DNA from 2 places in the Phyllobacterium sp. YR620 genome. Region 2 is predicted to be linked to the other one. Evidence: predicted binding sites of a transcription regulator. Region 2 holds the regulator's gene; the other holds the start of a gene.
What was found. The regulator HrcA, encoded in region 2, represses chaperone genes, less so after heat shock. The targets are predictions, from matches to a motif close to GTTAGCACTCNCNNNNNGNGAGTGCTAAC.
Positions count from the first base shown of each region.

Region 1: a site for HrcA is predicted at 4,847-4,875, ahead of groES (co-chaperone GroES). Genes of this name have one in related genera too.

Region 1 is NZ_FNJP01000004.1:35,475-47,311, reverse strand. It holds gene BLR72_RS14400 (MipA/OmpV family protein) at 1-473, opposite strand, end outside; gene BLR72_RS14395 (glutathione S-transferase) at 584-1,198, opposite strand; gene BLR72_RS14390 (bifunctional riboflavin kinase/FAD synthetase) at 1,246-2,226, opposite strand; gene BLR72_RS14385 (TIGR01459 family HAD-type hydrolase) at 2,236-3,084, opposite strand; gene BLR72_RS14380 (cation diffusion facilitator family transporter) at 3,307-4,344, shown strand; gene BLR72_RS14375 (ArsR/SmtB family transcription factor) at 4,341-4,652, shown strand; gene groES (co-chaperone GroES) at 4,936-5,232, shown strand; gene groL (chaperonin GroEL) at 5,296-6,939, shown strand; gene BLR72_RS14360 (winged helix-turn-helix transcriptional regulator) at 7,137-7,544, opposite strand; gene BLR72_RS14355 (NADPH-dependent FMN reductase) at 7,634-8,194, shown strand; gene BLR72_RS14350 (glutathione S-transferase family protein) at 8,255-8,932, shown strand; gene BLR72_RS14345 (VOC family protein) at 8,941-9,294, opposite strand; gene BLR72_RS14340 (SRPBCC family protein) at 9,300-9,710, opposite strand; gene BLR72_RS14335 (AraC family transcriptional regulator) at 9,782-10,558, opposite strand; gene fumC (class II fumarate hydratase) at 10,713-11,837, shown strand, end outside.
Region 2 is NZ_FNJP01000002.1:290,106-301,942, forward strand. It holds gene BLR72_RS08180 (nitrite/sulfite reductase) at 1-1,270, opposite strand, end outside; gene BLR72_RS08185 (DUF2849 domain-containing protein) at 1,291-1,605, opposite strand; gene cysG (siroheme synthase CysG) at 1,624-3,075, opposite strand; gene BLR72_RS08195 (YraN family protein) at 3,450-3,815, opposite strand; gene rsmI (16S rRNA (cytidine(1402)-2'-O)-methyltransferase) at 3,812-4,711, opposite strand; gene hemW (radical SAM family heme chaperone HemW) at 4,724-5,971, opposite strand; gene rdgB (RdgB/HAM1 family non-canonical purine NTP pyrophosphatase) at 6,075-6,722, opposite strand; gene BLR72_RS08215 (VOC family protein) at 6,719-7,126, opposite strand; gene rph (ribonuclease PH) at 7,139-7,855, opposite strand; gene hrcA (heat-inducible transcriptional repressor HrcA) at 7,983-9,053, shown strand; gene grpE (nucleotide exchange factor GrpE) at 9,120-9,824, shown strand; gene BLR72_RS08235 (trimeric intracellular cation channel family protein) at 9,937-10,617, shown strand; gene BLR72_RS08240 (adenosine kinase) at 10,577-11,569, opposite strand; gene BLR72_RS08245 (sulfate transporter family protein) at 11,724-11,837, shown strand, end outside.

The DNA.
Region 1 (11,837 bases), on a different contig from region 2:
TGCGCGCCGATGCCGCGGCGGACCTCAACGCGGCCACGAACGTTCTCGGTCGGATAGAATTCGGCGAAACCGCCGAGTTCGACGCCCCAGTCGACATCGTTGAGACCCTTGAGTTCATCATAGTCGCTGGAATCGCGACCGGTAATGAGCTTGCCGGTAATGCCGGCCCGGAACACACCCGTGTCGATAAAGCCAAGCGACGGGTTGTCGTTGAGCGAAGAAAACTTGAGCGAACTGCCGGGACGGCCTATCGAAATGACCGGTGCGGCCCGGAGCTTGTAATTTTTCGCACCTTCATAATCCGGAGCGACGAAACCCTTGGCACCGAGCGTGATGTACCAATCGCCGGACCACCAATGGTCGCCGCGCGAGCTCTGGGTCTGGTTGTCGGAATAATATTCATCGGCAAAAGCTGGTGCTGCAACGGAAAGGATTATGGCGCTCGCGAGAGCGCTAACAAGGCGAATAGACATGAAATAACTCCGGGGCCTGTCTGGGGGGTGGCAAGCGTACGCGTCAAAACTAATCGAGTGATAGATAAAATTGCATTGAGCAACGTGGTAAACAATTTACCACACTGGCGTCAACTGAATGGAAAAGCAAGAAATGCCTCCGACGCCTCGGATTTCTCCGAGAGGGCGGCAAGTGCCGGATATTCGCCGGCCGCGATCACGTCCGGCAGCATCTCACGGGTAAACCGATAGGCAACGGCGCTCGTAATATCCGCCTGGAGCGGCCGATCTGCGAAGATCCATGGGTCCGCCTGCTGCACTTCGGCTTCCAGCAAACGATACGCATCGGCAAGCTGGCCATGCACGCGATCAAGCCAAGGCTGATGCCGCTTTTCCGAAGGCCGCAGATCGTGCTCATAGACGATCTGGACGCTCTTTTCGCAGGCGGCGAGCGCGAGGCCGATGATCCGCTGCGAGCGCGTAAAATGCGTAATTTCCGCCGGTGTCAGCCCCAGCGCGGGTTCTGCAATGCGCTCGGCATATTCGAGGATCAGGCACGAATCCATCAGGACGACGCCTTCATTCGTCACGAGCGTCGGTGCTTTCACGACCGGATTGATCTTCGAAAAGGCCTCGAAGGCCCGGAAAACCGACAGGGACTCATGGGAAAATGGCAGGTTCAGCATTTTCAGTGAAATTGCTACCCGTCGCACATAGGGCGAATCCAGCATTCCAATCAGTCTCATTCCATCGCTCCCTTATTGTCAGATCATGGGTAAAGCGCCCATCTTCCTCAGTCGAAATTAATCTTCTGGTCCAGCGGCGACAACGGCTTGACACCTTGAAGCAGCGCACGCGCTTCCTCTTCGTCGCGCCGGATCTGCTGCATCATCGGCTCGAGACCGTCAAATTTTTCCTCGCCGCGCAGATAGCCGAAGAAAGAGACGGCGCAGGTTTCGCCGTAAAGATCGTCGCTGAAATCGAACACATATGTTTCAAGCAGCGGCTCGCCATCCGTATCGACGGTCGGCCTGCGGCCAAAGCTGGCGACGCCGTCAAGAAGCGTACCGTCGGCCCGGCGGAAGCGCACCGCATAAATTCCGTGCTTCAAATGGGTCTCGGGCGGAAGCACCATGTTGGCGGTCGGAAAGCCGATCGTGCGCCCCAGCTGCTTGCCGCCGACGACCGTGGCGCGAATGCGGTGCCGGTAGCCAAGGAGCCCGGCCGCCTCGACCACTTCACCTGCGCCAAACAGATCGCGAATGCGGCTTGACGAGATCGCATGGCCCCCCTCGTCACGGAAGGCATCGACGAGCGTGACGTGGAAGCCACGTTCTTCGCCCGCTGCCATCAGGAACGCCGGGCCACCCTGACGGCCCTTGCCGAAATGAAAATCGAAGCCGGCGACGATACGGGTTGCGCCAAGGCCATCAACGAGAATGCGGTCCACAAAGACATCCGCCGTCAATTGCGAGAATTCGCGGGTAAAATTGCATTCGACCACCGCATCGAATCCCAGCGCTTCGAGGATCGATGCCTTCTCGGCGGCGGGTGTCAACCGGTCCACCGGCTGGTCCGGCACGAAAACGCTGCGCGGGTGCGGCTCGAAGGTCAATACCAGCGATGGCTTGCCCTCGGCGCGTGCGGTCTCCAGCGCCCGGCCCAGAACGGCCTGGTGCCCACGGTGCACGCCGTCGAAATTGCCGATGGCGACAATGGCGCCCTTCAGTTCATCGGGCAAATGGGACGGATCGTTCAGACGCAGGATCGGCATATCTTTGTCTCACGCCAGGGCGGGCATCGTCGCAACGGGATTGCTTCCGTGCTTTGCGAGGAACGCGAGAAGCTTCTCAAGGTCGTGGACACCACCCATCGCATAATCCCCGGCATGAATACCGCCGGAGATATAGAGAACATCGATGCCGAAAAGATCGGCACCCTTTATGTCCGTCAGCATGCCGTCGCCGATGGCAAGAACCCGCGAAAGTTCGACAGGGGTGCCGCGCACGTCTTCCGCCGCGGCAATCGCCGCCTCGTAGATCGGGCGATGTGGCTTTCCTGCGATGAGCGTGCGGCCGCCAAGCTGCCCGTAATCGCGGGCAAGCGCCCCGGCGCACCAGATGAGGCGATCGCCGCGCTCGACGACGATATCCGGATTGGCGCAGATAAATGGCAGGTTGCGTGAGCGGAAGCGCACCAGCATGTCGGCATAGTCTTCCGGCGTTTCCGTATCGTCATCGAAGAAACCCGTGCAGACGACTACATCGGCTTCGCGCTCCTCCACCAGTTCCACATCAAGGCCGTCATAGAGGGTTTCGTCGCGCTCCGGCCCGAGATGAAACACAAGGCGGGGCGCGTTGCGGATCAATTCGCGGGTTACGTCGCCCGATGTGACGATCCGGTCATAGGCCGATTCTGGCACGCCAAGCGCATGAATCTGCTCGGCAACGCCGGCAAAGGGACGCGGCGCATTGGTGATGAGAACCACCGTCAGGCCGGCCTGCCGGGCCCGTTGCAAGGCCGCCGAGGCGGGTGCGAAGGAATCGACGCCATTGTGCAGGACGCCCCAGACATCACACAGCAGCACGTCGTAGCGATCCATCAATGCGTCGAGGCGCTGCAAATGTATCATGTCGGTCATGCCGGTCCCTTCAGGCAAAATACTATGCGACGAGAGTCTTGAGACTGTCTCGATTAGCGGATCGTGCCTGACCTGTCACGCCGGTTATGTTTGAAAAAGCTCACGTTGTGCCGTTCGGGGTTTCGGACGGGCACTATCTGCGATTGACACGACCTTTGCCTTCGTCTATCAAACACATGAACACATATTGATATGTTTGCTAGAGGCTTCACAATGTCAGACCCCCATGCCGGCCACGACCACACGCCTAAAGTCACTGCGGGCAACGAGACGAAAATGCTCATTGCACTTGCAATAACTTTTTCATTCATGATCGTCGAGATCGTGGGCGGCCTCATGGCGGGCTCGCTGGCACTGATTGCCGATGCCGGCCATATGTTCACCGATGTGGTGGCGCTGTCACTGGCCTACTTCGCCTTCCGTTTCGGCCGGCGCGCCGCTGATGAAAAACGCACTTTCGGCTATATGCGCTTCGAGGTCATTGCCGGGCTTATCAACGCCTTCACGCTGTTCGCCATTCTCATCTGGATAACGTACGAGGCCATTGAGCGCTTCCGCAATCCCGGCGAAGTCCTGGCCGGTCCCATGTTTATCGTCGCCACAGTCGGCCTTTTAATAAACATGCTGGTTTTCTGGATCCTGACACGCGGCGGCGATACCGAGCAGGTCAACATCAAGGGAGCGGTGCTGCACGTACTGGGCGATCTGCTGGGTTCCGTCGGCACGATCGTTGCCGCGATCGTGATCTACTATACCGGATGGACGCCAATCGACCCGATACTCTCTGTCTTCGTGTCCATTTTGATCCTGCGCAGCGCCTGGGCGCTCCTGCGCAACTCGTTGCATATCCTGCTCGAAGGCGCGCCAGACAATGCCGCACCTGAAGCCATCGAGCAGTATCTAAAGCAGACGGTTCCGGGACTTGCCGCCGTCCGCCATGTCCACGTCTGGATGATCACCTCGGGCAAGCCGCTGGCAACGCTGCATGTGCGCCCCGCTCCGGATACCAATCCGCGGCTTCTGGTCAAACAGGTCGAAGCCGAACTCATGAAGAAGTTCGAGATATCGCACGCAACAATTGCCATCGACTGGCCGGAGGATAGAGCGACGGACGATTGCTGCCTTGGCGATGATCTCCAGCAAGGGCACGAGCACGACCATTCCGGCCATGCACACGACGAGGCGGATCATGATCACAGCGCACATGATCATGCCGCGCACGAGCACGGGCATGAGGGGCACAAACATTGACCTCAACCCCTCCTCTCCCCCCTGAGCTTACAGTTCTCGCCGAAACCTTTCGTCTCCTTGGCGATCCGACGCGGCTGCGGATCCTCCTGTTCTGCCTCGAAGCGCCGCGCTCAGTTGGAGATATCGCCGCGAGCCTCGACCTGTCGCAATCGCTTGTCAGCCATCATCTGCGGCTCTTGCGCGGCGCCCGGCTCGTGCGCGGCAACCGGCAGGCAAAACAGATCTTCTACGAACTGGCCGACAAGCACGTCAGCGACATGCTTGTCGACATGACGCATCACGTGGGCGAAGAAAGCGCCGAGGATTGATGCGGTTGGGGCGCGTGTTTCCGCCTGATTTGCAGCATTGTGTGAATTCTGCCGTTTCGTCATTCGCATTTCACATGAATATGCCATAAAGCGGTTTGTAGATGGGCCCCGGCATCCAAGCATCGCCTCTCCAGGCCATTTTAAATGATGCTTTCCCTTGACTCTTCTTACCGATCCCACTATCTCCGGCCGCAGTTAGCACTCACCCCAAGCGAGTGCTAATACCGCGAATGGCGCTGCCATTCGCGTCATCGTTTTGACACCAACATCAAGGGTTCTAACCATGGCCAAGACCAAGTTCCGCCCGCTTCATGACCGCGTCGTCGTACGCCGCGTCGAATCCGAAGCAAAGACCGCTGGCGGCATCATCATTCCGGATACTGCCAAGGAAAAGCCGCAGGAAGGCGAAGTCATCGCCGTAGGCACCGGCGCTCGTGACGAAGCCGGCAAGCTCGTACCGCTCGATGTCAAGGCAGGCGATCTGATCCTGTTCGGCAAGTGGTCGGGTACGGAAGTCAAGATCGGCGGCGAAGACCTGCTGATCATGAAGGAATCCGACATTCTGGGCATCCTCGGCTAATCGCCGCGCATCCCGCAATCAACGAATTTAGATCAAACCGGGTTTAATCCCAGGAGAGATAAAATGGCAGCCAAAGAAGTAAAATTCAGCCGTGATGCGCGCGAGCGCATGCTGCGCGGCGTCAACATCCTTGCCGATGCAGTAAAGGTAACGCTCGGCCCGAAGGGTCGTAACGTTGTCATCGACAAGTCCTTCGGCGCACCGCGCATCACCAAGGACGGCGTCACCGTTGCCAAGGAAATCGAACTCGAAGACAAGTTCGAAAACATGGGCGCGCAGATGGTCCGTGAAGTCGCTTCGAAGACGAACGACATCGCCGGCGACGGCACCACGACCGCTACCGTTCTCGCCCAGGCCATCGTTCAGGAAGGCGGTAAGGCCGTTGCAGCCGGCATGAACCCGATGGATCTGAAGCGCGGCATCGACCTTGCTGTTGCCGAAGTCGTCAAGGACCTCGTCAAGAAGGCCAAGAAGATCAAGACCTCGGAAGAAGTTGCCCAGGTTGGCACGATCTCTGCCAATGGCGAATCCGAAATCGGTGAAATGATCGCCAAGGCGATGCAGAAGGTCGGCAACGAAGGTGTCATCACCGTCGAGGAAGCCAAGACCGCCGAGACCGAACTCGAAGTCGTCGAAGGCATGCAGTTCGACCGCGGTTACCTTTCGCCGTACTTCGTCACCAACCCGGAAAAGATGGTTGCTGACCTCGAAGACGCATACATCCTTCTCCACGAGAAGAAGCTCTCGAACCTCCAGGCTCTCCTGCCGGTTCTCGAAGCCGTCGTCCAGACCTCGAAGCCCCTCGTCATCATCTCCGAAGACGTCGAAGGCGAAGCCCTTGCAACGCTCGTCGTCAACAAGCTGCGCGGTGGACTGAAGATTGCTGCTGTCAAGGCTCCTGGCTTCGGCGATCGCCGCAAGGCCATGCTCGAAGACATCGCCATCCTCACCGGTGGTCAGGTTATTTCCGAAGACCTCGGCATCAAGCTCGAAAGCGTTACGCTCGACATGCTCGGCCGCGCTAAGAAGGTGTCGATCACCAAGGAAAACACCACGATCGTCGACGGCAATGGCAAGAAGGGCGAAATCAACGCTCGCGTCGGCCAGATCAAGCAGCAGATCGAAGAGACCACTTCCGACTATGACCGCGAGAAGCTGCAGGAACGCCTTGCCAAGCTCGCTGGCGGCGTTGCCGTCATCCGCGTCGGCGGTGCGACGGAAGTCGAAGTGAAGGAAAAGAAGGACCGCGTCGACGACGCTCTCAATGCAACCCGTGCGGCTGTTGAAGAAGGCATCGTTCCTGGCGGCGGCGTCGCCCTGCTTCGCGCTTCGGCTGCTCTTACGATCAAGGGCGCCAATGCCGATCAGGACGCTGGCATCAACATCGTTCGCCGCGCTCTGCAGGCTCCTGCCCGCCAGATCGCAACGAACGCAGGCGATGAAGCTTCGATCGTTGTCGGCAAGATCCTTGAGAACAAGAAGGACACTTACGGCTACAACGCGGCCAATGGCGAGTATGGCGATCTGATCACGCTCGGTATCGTCGATCCGGTCAAGGTCGTTCGCACCGCTCTCCAGGACGCAGCTTCGGTTGCCGGCCTTCTCGTCACCACCGAAGCCATGATTGCTGAAGCGCCGAAGAAAGACTCGGCTGCTCCGGCAATGCCGGGCGGCGGCATGGGCGGCATGGGCGGCATGGACTTCTAAGAAGTCCTCATCCAGTGACATACGAAAAAGGCGGGTGTCGACCCGCCTTTTTTGTTTTGATTTGCGTGTTCTTCAATTTCCGCTCGCGCGGCTCGTTCATCCGCCGCCCTCATAAGACCGCTTTCTACCCAAGTTTCAAAACGCCGAGAGAATCCTTCTATCGGAGCAGTGCCACCTAATGCGCGTTGAACTTTTCTTCACTCAGCCGCCTGGGAGAAGATCTGCTTTTGCTCCGAACCTGCATGAACGGCGTCGAATCGCGCGCGTGCTTCGGCGACCCGCTGTTCGTTGCGGATCGCCCAGTCGCCAAGCGCGCGGACAGGCACCAGAAGGTCGCGGCCGAGATCGGTAAGTTCGTAGTCGACGCGTGGCGGGATCGTCGGGTAAACCGTACGGGTCACGAAACCATCGCGCTCGAGTCCGCGCAGCGTGCTCGTCAGCATCTTTTGCGAGATACCATTGATGGTCCGCTTCAACTCATTGAAGCGCATCGATTTATTGCCGAGATAATTGACGACGAGAACCGTCCATTTATCGCCGACGCGCGCCAGAATGTGATTAACCGCAGTGCATGCCGAGGTTACCTGAAAGTGATCTGGTTTCACAAAAGTGCCTCCTTGCGGGGGTTTCGAACAGTCACTTATATAGCGCCGGGCACTATTAGTTACCATCCCCCCAAGACGAAGGAATTTTTATGTCAAAAGCCAAGATCGCCGTTATTGTCGGCAGCACCCGTATCGGCCGTTTCGCCGAATTTCCCGCCAAATGGATTGCCGACGTCGCTGCACAGCGCGGAGATGTCGAGGTCCAAATTATCGATCTGCTTGACTATCCCATGAATTTCTTCGGCGAAGAACGCACCAGCGACGCCCAGAACGAGACCGCCGAACGCTGGAAGAAGAAGCTGCGCGAATTCGATGGCTATGTTTTCACGGTCGCCGAATACAACCACGGCCCGACGGCTGTCCTTAAGAACGCCATCGACCTTGGCGATTTCATCCAGAAGCCGGTCGCCTTTGTCGGTTATGGTGGCGTGGGCGGCGCGCGCGCCATCGAGCATCTGCGCCTCATCTTCGTCGAAATGGGATCGGCTTCGGTAAAGACCGGCGTTCACATCGCCTATTCCGAGTATCTGAGTGCCGTCAAGGGCGAGAAGAAGCTCGGCGACTACCCGCATCTCAATGAAGCAGCCACCAGCCAGCTCGACCAGCTCGTCTGGTGGGCCAATGCCTTGAAGACCGCTCGCGCGGCCTGATCGCTGGGCTGGGCGGTCGAAACGCGATCGCCCAGCCGGCAAATCCGGAGGATCATCGTCATGCCGTCACTCGTTCTGATCAGCCATCTGCTGTGCCCGTATGTCCAGCGTGCTGCAATCGCGCTCGCTGAAAAGGGCGTGCCCTTTGAAAAGATCTATATCGACCTCGCAGCGAAACCAGATTGGTTCCTGAAAATTTCGCCGCTCGGCAAGGTGCCGCTTCTGCGCGTCCCCCAGGCGGATGGCGGCGAGGCGATTCTCTTCGAGAGTTCTGTCATTGCTGAATATATCGACGAATCGCAGCCGGGGCCGAAACTTCATCCCGACGACGCGCTGACGCGGGCACGCCATCGCGGCTGGATGGAATTTGGTTCATCGATCCTTTCCGACCTCTGGGCGCTGGAGACAACGAAGGATGGTGCGGTTTTCGAAGAGAAGCGCAAGGCGATCACTGAAAAGTTCGGTCGCGTCGAAGAGGTTCTTGGCGACGGTCCCTTCTTTGCGGGCGCTGGCTTCAGCCTCGTCGATGCGGTTTACGCCCCGATTTTCCGCTACTTCGATACATTCGACGAGATTGTAGAACTCGGCATTTTCACCGACTACCCGAAGGTGCGGGCATGGCGCGAAGCCCTCGCAACGCGTCCAAGCGTCCGCGAGGCGGTAACGCCGGAATATCCGCAGCTACTGCACGCCTTCCTGCAAAAATATGAGGCGTACATGCTGACGCTGGCGCGCTGAACTGTCGGCTATTTATCCGACCAGACGGCAAGCTCGTATCCGTCGGGGTCGGCGAAGTGAAAGCGCCGGCCTCCGGGAAAGGTAAATACCGGCTTGGTGATCTTGCCACCAGCCTGTTCGACCTGTTTGAGCGTGCCTTGAAGATCATCGGCGAAAAGAATGATCAGCGCGCCGCCGGGGCGCGGCTTGCCTTCGGTGGTAAAGCCGCCCTTGAGATTCCCGTCGGAAAACTCGCAATAGCTCGGACCATAGTCCGTGAATGTCCATCCGAACGCGTCGCCATAGAAGCTGCGCGCCGCGCCAATATCGCTGACATTGAATTCGACATAGTCGATACATTTGTCTTTGCCTGAACTTGCCATCGTCCTCATCCTATAAGTTGCGCTTCGAGCAGGTCCTTCAGCGCCTGAAGATCACGCTTGACCCAGGCCGCATCTGCGTTGAATTTTTCGTCATCCATGCCCGGCACGCGAAAAAGCGTAAATATGAGTTCGCTCTCGTCGCCATTGGGCACCACCCGCATGGGGATATAGACCTCGTCCCCGGTCTCCATAACCACCCAATGATCGAGAACCCCGACTTCGTTCTTCGGCGCAAAGCGCAATCGAAGTTTGCCCGCCGGCCCATCGGCCAGCCATTCATCACCGGATTTCTGCAAGGCCGATGTCAGGCCGGAGGCCCATTGCGGCAGATTTTCCGCAACGCTGACGTAGTCATAAACATCCTGCCAATTGCGTCCGATTGAAATCTGAAGGGTCCTTGCTTCATGTGTAGCCATGGTTGTCCTCCCACATCGCGTACGGCAAGCTTATGCGCCTAACGACTTTCTGTCTTGAACAAAACGGCCACTTATGCCGCGAGATGCTGCAGGAGTGCCGAGGGCGAAAGACCTGACAGGGATTTTGCCTCGCGGCTCAAATGCGCCTGGTCGGCATAGTTCGCGTCGAACGCCAGAGCACCAATGCCGCTTCCCGGATCGCGTCGGCCGAGCTTCAGGAATTTCTGGAAACGCAGGATGCGCTCCAGCGTCTTTGGCCCATATCCGAAATTGTGCAGGAACTGCCGGCGCAAGGTGCGCTCGCTCACGTTGAGCATTGTCGCCAATTCGGCAATCGCCACAATATCCTTCGAGCGCTTGAGCGTGTCGAAGGCGGCAACCATGGCCCTATCGGGCGATGCAATCGATGGAGCGATGTCCGACAAGGCAGCCTGGAGCCGTGCCGTCGCGTCTCCGATGGTCTTTGCCGCGACAAGTCTTTCGGCGAGAGCCTCTGCGCGCGCACCCCAAAGCTCGGACACGTCGACACGCTGATTGACGAGTTCGGACATTGGAATGCCAAGCCATTTGCTCGCAGCGCCTGGAGCAAAGCGGATGCCGACGATATTGGCCAGGGAACCATCGACGATATGTGGGGCCGTGTCGGGACCCGCAATCGTCAGTTTGCCTTCCGACCACAATATGTCGACACAACCATCGGGAAAGACCGCCACGGGCGCCGCCAATTCGCCGATACCCTCGTGGTTCCACGCGCAGAGGAAATGCGGCCGCAACTCGGCCGTCGGCGAGAACTCGCGGTAGCGCCCGGCTGAATGCGCTGGGATGGATTCGTTGCCTGACTGTCTCACGCCGCCGCATCGCCAATGTTGATTGATCATAAGCGCTTAATCGATTTTATCCGAAAGCCGGGCGAAATCCAGACCAACATTCCATCGCCAAACCTTGCCTCCCGGGGAGCTTCGCAGTAGTGCTCTTGCCAACTCCCACCAGGAAAATGACACGATGAGTTCTACCCGTACGGAAACAGATACTTTTGGCCCAATCGACGTTGCAGCCGACAGGTATTGGGGCGCGCAGACGGAACGTTCGCTGCACAATTTCAAGATCGGTGGCGAAAGAATGCCCATTCCGCTGGTGCGGGCGCTCGGTATCGTCAAGCGCGCAGCAGCCGAAACCAATCTCTCCCTCGGAAAGATCGATGAAGTCATCGGCCGCGCGATCACCGTTGCCGCCGAGGAAGTCATCGAAGGCAAGCTCGACGATCATTTCCCGCTCGTCGTTTGGCAAACCGGCTCGGGCACGCAGTCGAACATGAATGCCAACGAGGTCATTTCCAACCGCGCCATCGAAATGCTCGGCGGCACGATGGGATCGAAGAAGCCGGTCCACCCGAATGACCACGTCAATATGAGCCAGTCGTCGAACGATACTTTCCCGACGGCAATTCATATCGCAACCGCAATCGAAGCCACGCATCGGCTGTTTCCGGCTCTCACCCACCTGACGGAGGCGGTACTCAAGAAGGAAAAGGCCTTCGCCGACATCATCAAGATCGGACGAACCCACACGCAGGACGCGACACCAGTCACCCTTGGGCAGGAGTTCTCCGGGTATCGCGCCGCACTCGAGTATGCGCGCAAGCGCATCGAACAGAGCCTTGCCGATATTTTCCTTCTTGCGCAGGGCGGTACCGCGGTTGGAACGGGACTGAACGCCCCGGTGGGATTTGATACAGCTTTCGCGGAGGCCGTATCGGACATTACCGGCCTGCCGTTCAAGACGGCACCAAACAAGTTCGAAGCACTGGCGAGCCATGGCGCTCTTACGAACTTCCACGGTAGCCTCAATTCCCTGGCGACCGATCTTTTCAAGATGGCCAACGACATTCGCTTTCTCGGCTCGGGCCCACGTTCCGGCCTCGGCGAACTGAAGCTTCCGGAAAATGAACCGGGCTCGTCGATCATGCCGGGCAAGGTCAACCCGACCCAGGCCGAAGCCCTGACCATGGTGGCGACGCAAGTGTTCGGCAACAATACCTCGGTCACCATCGCAGCCAGCCAGGGCCATTTTGAGCTCAACGTCTACAAGCCCGTAGTGGCGCTCAACGTGCTCCAGTCGATCCGCATT
Region 2 (11,837 bases):
CGAGGGCGCAATAGTCGAGGCCGGGGCACGCGATGATATCGGTGATGAGACCAGCATTGGCCGTTGCAAGGCCGTCGGTCAGGAGCAGGTCATAGACGATGCGCAGATCGGCGATCGCAACGTGCGGGAGAACAAGGTTCTGTTCGTGGCTAACGCGGATCTCATCTTGCGAAAACTTCTCGGCAATATCGGCGACGAGGTCCATCTGCGCGTCGGTTGCATCGCCCGGAATGCCGCCTATGGGCTTCAGCGAGATGGTTACGACGCCGTAATCCGGGTTCTTGTGCGGCGTGACGTTCTGGTCGACCCATGTCGCGAAGGCGTGATCTGCCTTGCGCGCGGCGGCAAGTCCCGACCACCCTTCCGGGCGCTGCGGCAGGTTGGGCGCGCGGAAATAGCTGTCGATTGCATCGACGTCCTGCTGCGGCAGCTTGAGGTCGCTATCCTTGAGCACCTGCCACTCGGTCTCGACCTGGCGGGTCAATTCCTCGGTCCCGGTTTCATGCACCAGGATCTTGATGCGGGCCTTGTATTTGTTGTCACGGCGGCCGTTGAGATTGTAAACGCGCATGATCGCCGTCGTATACGTCAGGAGATCCTCCACCGGGAGGAAATCCCTGATTTTCTTGGCCACCATTGGTGTGCGGCCCTGCCCGCCGCCGACATAGACTGCAAAGCCAAGGTCGCCGGCTTCGTTCTTCTTTAGATGGAGGCCGATGTCGTGCACCTGGATGGCGGCGCGATCGCGCTCGGCTCCTGTCACCGCGATCTTGAACTTGCGCGGCAGGTACGAAAACTCGGGGTGCATCGACGACCACTGACGCAGAATCTCCGCATAGGGACGCGGATCGGCGACCTCGTCAGCCGCCGCACCGGCGAAATGGTCCGCCGTCACGTTGCGAATGCAATTGCCCGAGGTCTGCAGCGCGTGCATCTCGACCGATGCCAGTTCATCGAGAACCTTGGGCATGTCTTTCAGTGCCGGCCAATTGTACTGCAGGTTCTGCCGCGTCGTGAAATGACCGTAGCCGCGATCGTAATGGCGGGCGATATGGGCGAGCTTGCGCATCTGGCGGCTCGACAGCGTGCCATAGGGAATGGCGACGCGCAGCATATAGGCATGCAGCTGCAGATAGACGCCGTTCATCAGCCGCAGCGGCCGGAACTGGTCCTCGGTCAATTCGCCGGCGAGACGGCGCTCCACCTGATCCTTGAATTGGTCCACGCGGGCAGAAACGAATGCGTGGTCAAACTCGTCATAACGATACATGAATGCGAACCTTCAGGAATTTAAGCGGCCGAGGCTTTGGGCTTTTCAGCTTGCTTGCCGAGATCGAGGCGGATGGTGGGACCGAGTTGGCGGATACGTTCGCGCAGACGCAGCGGATACAGATTAGTGCCGCGCTCTTCGACATCGATCACATTAACGTCGATAACGAGGTTGGACTTGATCGCTGCCTTGCCCGCTTCCTCAAGCGCGGTCACCGCTTCGGCGTGACGGGCGATCAGCGCACCATCGATCTGTTCGAGCCATTCGCCATTGGCGCCGAGCCAGACGGCTTCACCGTCGGTCAGGCGATTTGCGGTAAGAACTTTGACACTCATGATCGTGATCCTTCGCGTTCACGCAGCATTGGTTTCAAGGTGGCGCGCCGCCACGGAATTCTGGTTCCGGGCGGAAAGCGCCTCGGCCTTGTCGATGGCGGCGCCAGCAACGGCGTCACCGATGACGACCATGACGGGACCGCTCAAATCCCCGCGCCGCTCAAGCGACGGCAGGTCGTTCAACGTGCCGTGGAACATGCGACGGTCGCTCCGGCCGGCATTTTCAATGACGGCAACGCCGGTATCGGCATGAAGACCAGCGGCGATCAGCCGTTCTGCGACCGAAGCTGCAACACTGCGGCCCATGTAGACGGCGATCGTCGCGCCAGAGATGGCAAGGCGGGCCCAATCCGGCAGGACTTCGCCGGTCATGTCGTGGCCCGTCGTGAAGACGAGCGAGGAGGCAACGCCGCGCAAAGTCAAGGGCAGTTGCATATCGGCAGCCGCGGCAAAGGCCGAGGTGATGCCGGGAACGATCTCGAAGGAAATTCCGGCATCGCGAAGCGCGGCCATCTCTTCGCCGGCGCGCCCGTAGACGAGCGGATCGCCTGATTTCAACCGCACGACACGCTTACCTTCGCGGCCGAGAGCGACGAGCAGATCATTGATCTCGCCCTGGCTCTTCGAATGGCAGCCCTTGCGCTTGCCGACGGAAATGCGCGCGGCGTCGCGGCGGCCCATGCCGACAACCGCGTCCGGCACCAGCGCGTCATAAACGATGACATCGGCTTCCATGAGGACGCGATGAGCCCGCAAAGTCAGCAGATCCTCTGCGCCCGGGCCAGCGCCGACTAGCCAGACATAGCCTTGGCCCGCTTCCTGATTGCCCAGCAGCGCCGTCGCAGCCTCATGTGCGCCGGCAAGATCATTGTTGTAGACATTGCTTGCCACATCACCGGAAAAAAACGACCGCCAGAACAAACGGCGAGGCAAGCCCTTCCTGACCAGCCGTTCGACCGCGGGGCGATAGGCGTTGGCGAGGCGCGCAAGATCGCCAAGGCGGGGCGAGAACGCCGCATCGATGCGGGCGCGGATCATCTGGGTAAGAACGGGACCGGTGCCTTCCGAACCTATGGCGATTGCGAGCGGTGCTCGGTTGACGATGGCAGGCGTGAAGAAATCGCAAAGGTCGGGACGGTCGACGACGTTGACTGGAATGTGCTGGCGGCGCGCTTCGGCGGCAATCTCTCGATCCTGGTCTTCATCGCCGGTAGCGATGAAGACCAGTTTTGCACCGGTCAGTTGCTTGGGAGCAAATTTTTCCGCGACGTGTTCATATCCGCCATCGCGCAGGAAGACCGCGAGTTCCGGTTCGGGCGCATCGGCGACAACGCGAATTGCCGCATTCGTCTGATCGAGCAATCGCGCTTTGTTAAGCGCCTCTTCGCCATTGCCCACGACCACAAGCACTTCATTCCGCACGCGGAAAAAGGCTGGAAAGACAGAAAGCTGGGTCTTGCTGATGGACATGAATGCGATAATCCCAATGGTTGCAGGGATTATCCATGAAAGGTCAGCGGTTTATAAGGAACAGAAATGCGCCGAAACCGAAGGCGGAGCATGGAATTTCTGAAAAACCAAGAGCTTGCAGATTCTCGTTCTATCAATCAAACAGCAAGCAGCCCCGCTCACCTCAGGGTGGAACAAAGCGGGCGCAATTTCAAGCGATACACGACTACTTTTATAGTGTTAATCAGAAAATGCAAGCACCCTTTTTAGGTAGAACTGGCGCGGCCGACTTTGCCATCTCGGCGCCATGAAATTCTCAACGCTCTGAGCGGCGTCGCGATGGATCCAATCTGGAGCCCACCACCGGGTCACACTGGGCGAATTGCAGCTGACCCTCAGCTTGTAAAAATTGCAGGCACATGTACCGGCCAGCGCCAGGGCAGGATCGCCACAAGATCGAACCGCACTGACAGCAACGCCTGATCCGGTTGGCGCGCCAGCCATTGATCGGCTGCCGCCTCGATGCGGCGCTGCGCGAGGATGTTTACCGAGTCCATCGCCTGGTCGAGCCGTGCCCGTGCCTTCACCTCGATAATGGCGACGATATTGCCGCGGCGGGCAATCAGATCGATCTCGCCGACCTTGGTGCGGTACCGGCGGGTGACTATGCGATAGCCCTTCAGCATGAGGGCGAGCGCGGCGAGCCGCTCGGCGGAATGGCCGCGGCGGTATGCCTTGCGCCTGCCGCCCCGCGCGCTCATTTCATTGCCAGCAACCGTTGATAGAGTTCGCCCTTGGGCCGCCCGGTCATGCGCGCCGCCTCTCCGGCCGCCTTTGCCGGCGACATTTCGAGGACAAGCGCGCGCAGCAACGCGTCGACATCTTCGTCGGAGCGGGGAATATTCGCATCCTCGACGGGAGAACCGACGACGAGAACCACCTCGCCGCGGATGCGATCCTCGTCCGCGAACGTCTCGGCCAGCTGCTTCAGCGGTAGGGTCACGATGGTCTCATAGGTCTTGGTCAACTCGCGGCAGAGGGAAGCCGGGCGTTCCGCGCCGAATATATCGGCCATATCCGCAAGCGTCGCGGCAGCGCGGTTGGGCGATTCGAAGAAAACCAGTGCCGCATCGAGCGCCTTGAGTTCCGCCAGCCGGGCACGGCGCTGTCCCTGTTTCGACGACAAAAAGCCGGCAAAGTAAAATGAGTCCTTGAAGAGGCCCGACGCCGTCAGCGCGGCAAGGACGGATGAGGCGCCGGGTATGGGCACCACCCTGATTCCGGCCGCCTTGGCCTCCGGCACCAGCCTGCCGCCGGGATCGGCGACGAGTGGCGTTCCCGCATCGGAGACGAGTGCAACGCTCTTTCCGGCAAGCAGCGCCTCGATCAGTTTAGGGCCGGCGATTTCGGCATTGTGCTCGTGATAGGCGAAAGGGCGGCGTGAAATGCCATAGCGCTCCAGCAGGACGCGGCTCACCCGAGTATCCTCGCAGGCAATGATGTCGGCGGCGGCAAGGGTTTCGACGCCGCGGATCGTCATATCGCCTAGATTGCCGATGGGCGTCGCCACGATGTAGAGCGCCGGCTCGAGCGGACGAGCCCGGAAGCTGGCGCTGCCGATCTGATAATGCCGGTCGCCGGTTTCAGCTTTGGACACCTGTTTTTCCCCTCAAGCCGCGAGATCGGCGATGACCGCATTGAGAACGATCGCGCCCTGCGGGGTCGTGCGTATGCGGCTATTGCCGACATACTCGATAAGCCCCTGCTCGGCGAGGGAAATTACCCGCTTCTCCTTGACGCTGTGGCCAGTAAGGCGTTCGTAGCGCGCAAGGTCGATCCCCTCGACAAGCCGCAGACCCATGAGCAGGAATTCGTCGCCTTCCTGCTCGCGATCAAGGCGCTCTTCCTCGATAATGCCGTGTCCCGCTGCCTCGACCTTTTCGACCCAGGTTTCAGGATGGCGCTCGGTGATCGTCACGGCGCGTATATTGTCCTCGACAAAGCGCCCATGAGCGCCGGGTCCCACACCGACATATTCGCCGTAGCGCCAGTAGACGAGATTGTGCTGCGACTCGGCGCCCGGAATGGCATGATTGGAAATCTCGTAGGCCGGCAGGCCGTGCTTTGCAGTCACATCCTGCGTTTCGGCATAGAGCGCGGCCGCATGATCGCCGTCCGGCGTAACGAGCTTTCCTGCCTGCCAGAGATTGTAGAAGGGCGTGCCTTCTTCGATGGTCAATTGGTAAAGCGAGAGGTGATCGGCGGCAAAGGAGATGGCACGCACAAGTTCTTCACGCCATGCCTCGACGCTCTGGTCCGGCCGCGCATAGATGAGGTCGAAGGACAGCCGCGGGAAGATTTCCCGTGCAAGGCCGATCGCCGCAAGTGCCTCATCGACACTATGCATGCGGCCGAGGCGGCGCAGATCGGCATCATTTAGTGCCTGCACGCCAAGCGAAACGCGGTTAACGCCTGCGGCGCGATAGCCGCGAAACCGATCAGCCTCCACGCTGGTGGGGTTTGCTTCGAGGGTGATCTCGATGCCCGCGGGCACGTGCCAGTTCTGCGCGATCGCATCCAGAACCGAGCCGACCGTATCGGGGTGCATCAGCGAGGGAGTCCCCCCGCCGAGAAATATGCTGGACACTGTGCGCTCGCCGGTGCGCTGGCGCATTGTCGCGAGCTCGCGGGCAAACGCAGCGGCGAAGCGCTTCTGGTCCACCGGCTGATGCCGCACATGCGAATTGAAATCGCAGTAGGGACACTTTGCCATGCAGAATGGCCAGTGCACATAGACCCCAAACCCGCTCTCGCCCTTGTCGGGGTGCGATTTCGTGCGCCCTCCCTTACCCTCGAACTCTTGGAGAAGGTCGGACCGCAGGTCCGGGGCGGCGGGAATCACTGGCAAGGACGCCATCAGACCCGTCCCCTACCCCGTTGAACAGCAATGACCCTTCCCAGACGGGGAAAGGGTGGGAGCCAAACTGCAAAACTCCGGCGTGTGATCGGATCGTTGCGGGTCATCCTGCGTCCAGACAATCCCTGGCGAAATGCTGGAAGGCACGGGCGCGGTGCGACAGCGCCTTTTCGTCACCCGGCTTCCAGCCATGCTTCTGTTCAGCTGTCATCTCGCCGAAGGTCGCCTCATAGCCTTCCGGCTTGAATACGGGATCGTAACCGAAGCCAGCGCTGCCGCGCGGCGGCCAGACGATCTCGCCCTCGACCTCGCCGCGATAGTAATTGGCTTCGCCGTCCGGCCAGGCGAGGCAGATGACGGATACGAAACGCCCGCTGCGTTGGTCGGGGCTTGTCGCGGCCTTATCCTGCAAGGCCTTTTCCACCTTTTCCATGCCGTGGCTGAAATCGCGCTTTCCATCGGGAAGTTCCGCCCAGTTCGCCGTGTAAACGCCGGGATCGCCGCCGAGCGCGTCGACGCAAAGGCCGGAATCATCGGAGAGCGCAACGAGGCCGGTCGCCTTCGCCGCTGCATAGGCCTTGATATAGGCATTTTGCTCGAACGTGGTTCCGGTCTCATCCGGCTCCGGCAGGCCGAGATCGCCAGCGGAAACCACTTCAAAGCCGAATGGTCCCAGAAGGTCGATCATCTCATTGATCTTGCCCTGATTGTGACTTGCGACGAGCAGTTTGCCCTTTTCGAGTTTTCTCATTCCAAATTCCATAATTTCGGTTCTGCGAATTCGATCGAGTTTCCGGCGGGATCACGGAAGTAGAGCGAGCGCGCGCCGTTAGGCCAATCGAACTCGCTTTCGATCTCGATGCCATTTGCCTCAAGATGGGATTTCCATCCGGCGATTTCATCCCGTGTCGCCTTGAAACAGACGTGGCCCGGGCCTGTTGCCCCATGCGAGGGGATAGGCAGGCTGCCGGGCGGGCGCTCGTTGATAAGCACGGGATCGAACAGGATGAGGACACCGGCGCCGCAGCGAAAAAAGATGGACCGCTTCGGCGTCTCCAATATGATCTCGAGCCCGAGAATGCCGGCATAGAAGTCCTTGGCGGCCGCAAGGTCCGTAACATAAAGCGCCGTTTCAAGGATACCGGATGGTCGCATGGTCTCGGGCTTTTAGCTCACAGCCATCTGCTGCAGGTTGACCAGCCGCCCGATGCCGCTGCGGGCAAGGCTCATAAGGGCAAGCAGTTCTTCCTCAGAAAAGGGCTCGCCTTCGGCGGTTCCCTGCACCTCGACGATACCACCCTTGCCAGTCATGACAAAGTTCGCGTCCGTCTGTGCCGTCGAATCCTCCTGATAATCGAGGTCGATCACCGGCGTGCCGTTGGAAATTCCGCATGAGATCGCCGCAACGTGGTCCTTCAGTACTTTTTCGACCTTGATCATCTGGCGTGCTTCCATCCAGCGCAGGCACTCGTGCAGAGCGACCCAACCGCCAGTGATGGCAGCCGTGCGCGTGCCGCCATCGGCCTGGATAACGTCGCAGTCCACCGTGATCTGCACTTCGCCAAGCGCCTGAAGGTCTACGACCGCACGCAGCGAGCGGGCGATCAGCCGCTGGATTTCCAGCGTGCGGCCGCCCTGTTTGCCCGAGGATGCCTCGCGGCGCATGCGATCGCCGGTCGAGCGCGGCAACATGCCGTATTCGGCCGTTACCCAACCCTTGCCGGTGTTGCGCATCCAGCCTGGCACCTTTTCCTCAAGGCTCGCTGTGCACAAAACGTGGGTGTCGCCGAATTTGACAAGGCACGAGCCCTCGGCATGCTTGGAAACGCCGCGTTCGAAGGAGATGGCGCGCATCTCGTCGGGGGCTCGCTTGGAAGGACGCATTGGAAAGACCTCTTTGAAAATCTGTGGTCCGGCCTTTTAGCCGTGATGGCAGATCGAAGCAAAGGCTTTGATGATTGCCCGGACAATGCTTATATCAGGGCTGTAACAAGCAGACATACGAGGCAAGATGAAACGGGCCGTGGTACCGGAGGCATATCAGTCGCTTGACCAGCGGTCGCGCGACATTTTCCGGCGCATCGTCGAGAGCTATCTTGGCGACGGCGAACCGGTCGGCTCGCGCAACCTTTCGCGGATTCTCCCCGTGTCGCTGTCGCCGGCGACGATCCGCAACGTCATGAGCGATCTCGAGCATCTCGGACTGGTCTATGCACCGCATATTTCGGCCGGACGCCTCCCGACGCAGCTCGGGCTGCGCTTCTTCGTCGACGCCTTCATGGAAGTCGGCGATCTTTCCGCCGCTGAGCGCAACTCGATCGAGGCGCAGGTTCGTGCCTCAAGCGAAGACCAGTCGACTGAAACTGTGCTGACGCAGGCGAGCCAAATCCTCTCCGGCATGTCGCGCGGCGCCGGTCTTGTGCTTGCGACCAAGGCGGAAGGCGCGCTGAAACACATCGAGTTCGTGCGCCTCGAGCCGACCAAGGCCCTGGCCGTTCTTGTCAGCCAGAGCGGGGATATCGAAAATCGCGTTATCGATTTGCCCGTTGGCGTGACGCCCTCACAGCTCATCGAAGCTTCGAACTTTCTCAATGCGCATATCCAGGGCCGCACGATCAGCGAGGCGCGCCAGGAAATCGGCCGGCTCAAGGACGAGACCCAGCAGGCACTCGATGCCTTGTCGCAACATCTGGTGCAACAGGGGCTGGCGGTCTGGGGCGGCGCAGGCAGCGGGCAGCCGCCGCGCCTGATCGTGCGCGGGCGCGGCAATCTTCTCGATTCGATCAACGCCGAGGCCGATCTCGACAGGCTGCGCCACCTCTTTGACGATCTCGAAACCAAGGAAGGAACGCTGCAGCTTCTCGACCTCGCCGAGGCGGGACCCGGCGTGCGCATCTTCATCGGGTCAGAAAACAAGCTGTTCTCGCTGTCGGGTTCGTCGCTGGTGATCGCGCCCTATCGGGACTCGGAGCAGCGCATCATCGGCGCCCTCGGCGTCATCGGCCCGACCCGGCTCAACTATGCCCGGATCGTGCCGATGGTCGACTATACCGCCCAGCTCGTATCCCGCCTTTTGCGATAAGACTTGATTTTCAAGAGCCGAACGTCGATATCCAGCGCAACTTCGAAAAATGAACGGACAGGATAGATGGCTGAAGACAAGAAACTTCACGACACCCCGGATCTCGATCAGCGCGACCTGAAGAATCCGCGCGATCGCGATGCGCTGAAGCGCGCTGCCGATGATTTTCTTAAATCGCGCAAGGCCGAGGAATATGCGCTTGCCGAGGAAGACCAGGAGCAGGCAACGACCGCCGAACTCGACGCGCTGCGCGCCGAAAACAACGATCTGAAGGACCAGTTGCTGCGCCTTGCCGCAGATATGGAAAACCTGCGCAAGCGGACCGCGCGCGACGTCCATGACGCGCGCAGCTATTCGGTTGCCAACTTCGCCCGCGACATGCTTGCGGTATCCGACAATCTGAAGCGCGCCATCGAAGCGGTTCCCGCCGATGCACTTGCAGGCGGCGATGCCGGCCTTAAGGGTCTCGTCGAGGGCGTCGAGATGACGGAACGCTCCATGCTCACCGCTATGGAACGCCACGGCGTCAAGAAAATCGAGCCGCAGGGTCAGAAGTTCGATCCGAACTTCCACCAGGCGATGTTCGAAATTCCGAATGCGGATGTTCCGCATAATACGGTGGTGCAGGTTGCGCAGGCTGGCTTTGTCATCGGCGACCGCGTGCTGCGGCCGGCGCTTGTCGGCGTGTCGCGGGGCGGACCCAAGCAGGCCGCCGGCGAAGCTCAGCCGGAACCCGGCCCGATCAATCCGCAGGCTGAAAAAGACGCCTGATCGGTCGTAACGACGTTCCAAGGAGCCGCATTTCCCTGACCGGAATGCGGCTCTTTTCATTTTCCGGTCATGCTCTATCGTGGGACAAAATAACGGCGAGGGGAAACTGCCGGTGACCATGATTCAGCTGTTCAACTATGCCGGAATTTTCCTTTTCGCCGCGACGGGAGCTCTGGCGGCCTCGCGGCGCCAGCTCGACATCATGGCCTTCATCTTTCTCGCCGCGGTCACCGGAATCGGCGGCGGGACGTTGCGCGACCTCATCCTCGGCGTTCCCGTCTTCTGGGTGAAGGATCCGATGAGCCTCCTCGTCTGCGCCGCAGCGGCAATCCTTGTCTATTTCACCGCCAACCTGCTAGAATCACGCTATCGCGTTCTCCTTTGGCTCGATGCGGTCGGGCTTGCTGCCTACAGTGTCATGGGCGCGGCGAAGAGCCTTGCACTCGGCTTCGACTCGACCATTGCGGTGGTGACCGGCATCATGACGGCGACATTCGGCGGCATCCTGCGTGATATCATTTCGGGGGAGCCATCAGTGGTGATGCGCCGCGAAATTTATGTCACGGCGGCGCTCGCCGGCTCACTTGTCTATATCGTGCTGCACCGGTTTGACGTCGGGACGGAGATTTCCGCGCTCGTCGCGGCGCTTGCCGCCTTCACGGTCCGAGGCGGCGCGCTCTATTTCGGCTGGTATCTGCCGACCTATCACAAGCCCGGCCGCAGTGCGGACGAGCTTGAGCGGGAAGGCTTGATCAGAGCAGCCCCGCCCGCTCCGCCGCGGCCTTCAGATTGATCTGCGGGCGCGGACCGATCTGCTGGATGACAAGCCCGGCCGTCAGCGAGCCGAGGCGGGCGCAATCGGTCAGCGAGCGGCCGTTGGTGTAGCCGAAAAGGAAACCCGCAGCATAAAGATCGCCCGCGCCTGTGGTATCGACCAGTTCCTCGATCTCGATGGCTGGAACCGCAACGGTCTCGTCGCCGGTAACGACCACAGAACCTTTTTCCGAACGGGTGACGGCAGCGAGCTTGCAATCCCTGCGGATCAACTCGAGCCCTTCCTCAAAGTTGTCCGTCTGGTACAGCGATTTCATTTCCGCCTCATTGGCAAAAACGATGTCGACCGTGCCGGAGCGCATCAGATCAAGAAACTCCTCGCGGTAGCGATCGACGCAGAACGGATCCGAGAGGGTCATCGAGACTTCCCGCTTGTGCTCATGAGCGATCTTTGCCGACAGGCGGATGGCTTCCTTGGCGCGCGGCGGATCCCAGAGATAGCCCTCGAAATAGGTGACCTTGGCCTGGGAAACCTTGGAACTCTCGACATCCTCCGGCCCGAGTTCAATGCAGGCGCCGAGATAGGTGTTCATCGAGCGCTCGCCATCGGGCGTCACGAAAATCATCGAGCGCGCGGTGGGTGGCGGTGAAGCCAGCACACGCGTGTCGAAGGCGACGCCTTGCGAACGGATATCATGGGTAAAAACGTGTCCAAGCTGATCATCCGCTACCTTGCCGAAATAGGCGGCGCGTCCGCCGAGGCTGGCAACGCCCGCCGCGGTATTGCCGGCGCTGCCGCCGGACGCCTCGATCGCGGGACCCATTCGCTCGTAGAGGAACTCGGCCCGATCGGCATCGATCAGGTTCATTGCATTTTTGATAATGCCGTTCTTGATGATGAAATCGTCATCGGTGCGGGCAATGATATCGACAATGGCGTTGCCTATGCAAAGCACGTCATAAGTGGACATGGAAACTCCGGGATAGATCGCAGACCTGTTGGCGTTGTTTTGCCTGCTCTACCCCGTCGCGACAGAATTGACCACCCCCCACTTGGGCGAACACCTTGTCCGAAGGGTCAGTTGCGCTTATGTCGGGTGCCTACGCCATGGAGCAAAATGCCCGATGATCGTCGAAAGCGCCCGCGCCGCCGCCAGTCACCTCTTCCGTCCGGAATTTCGCGCCGTCCTGTGGAAATCGCTGGGGCTGACATTGCTGCTGCTCGTCGGCGCATGGTTT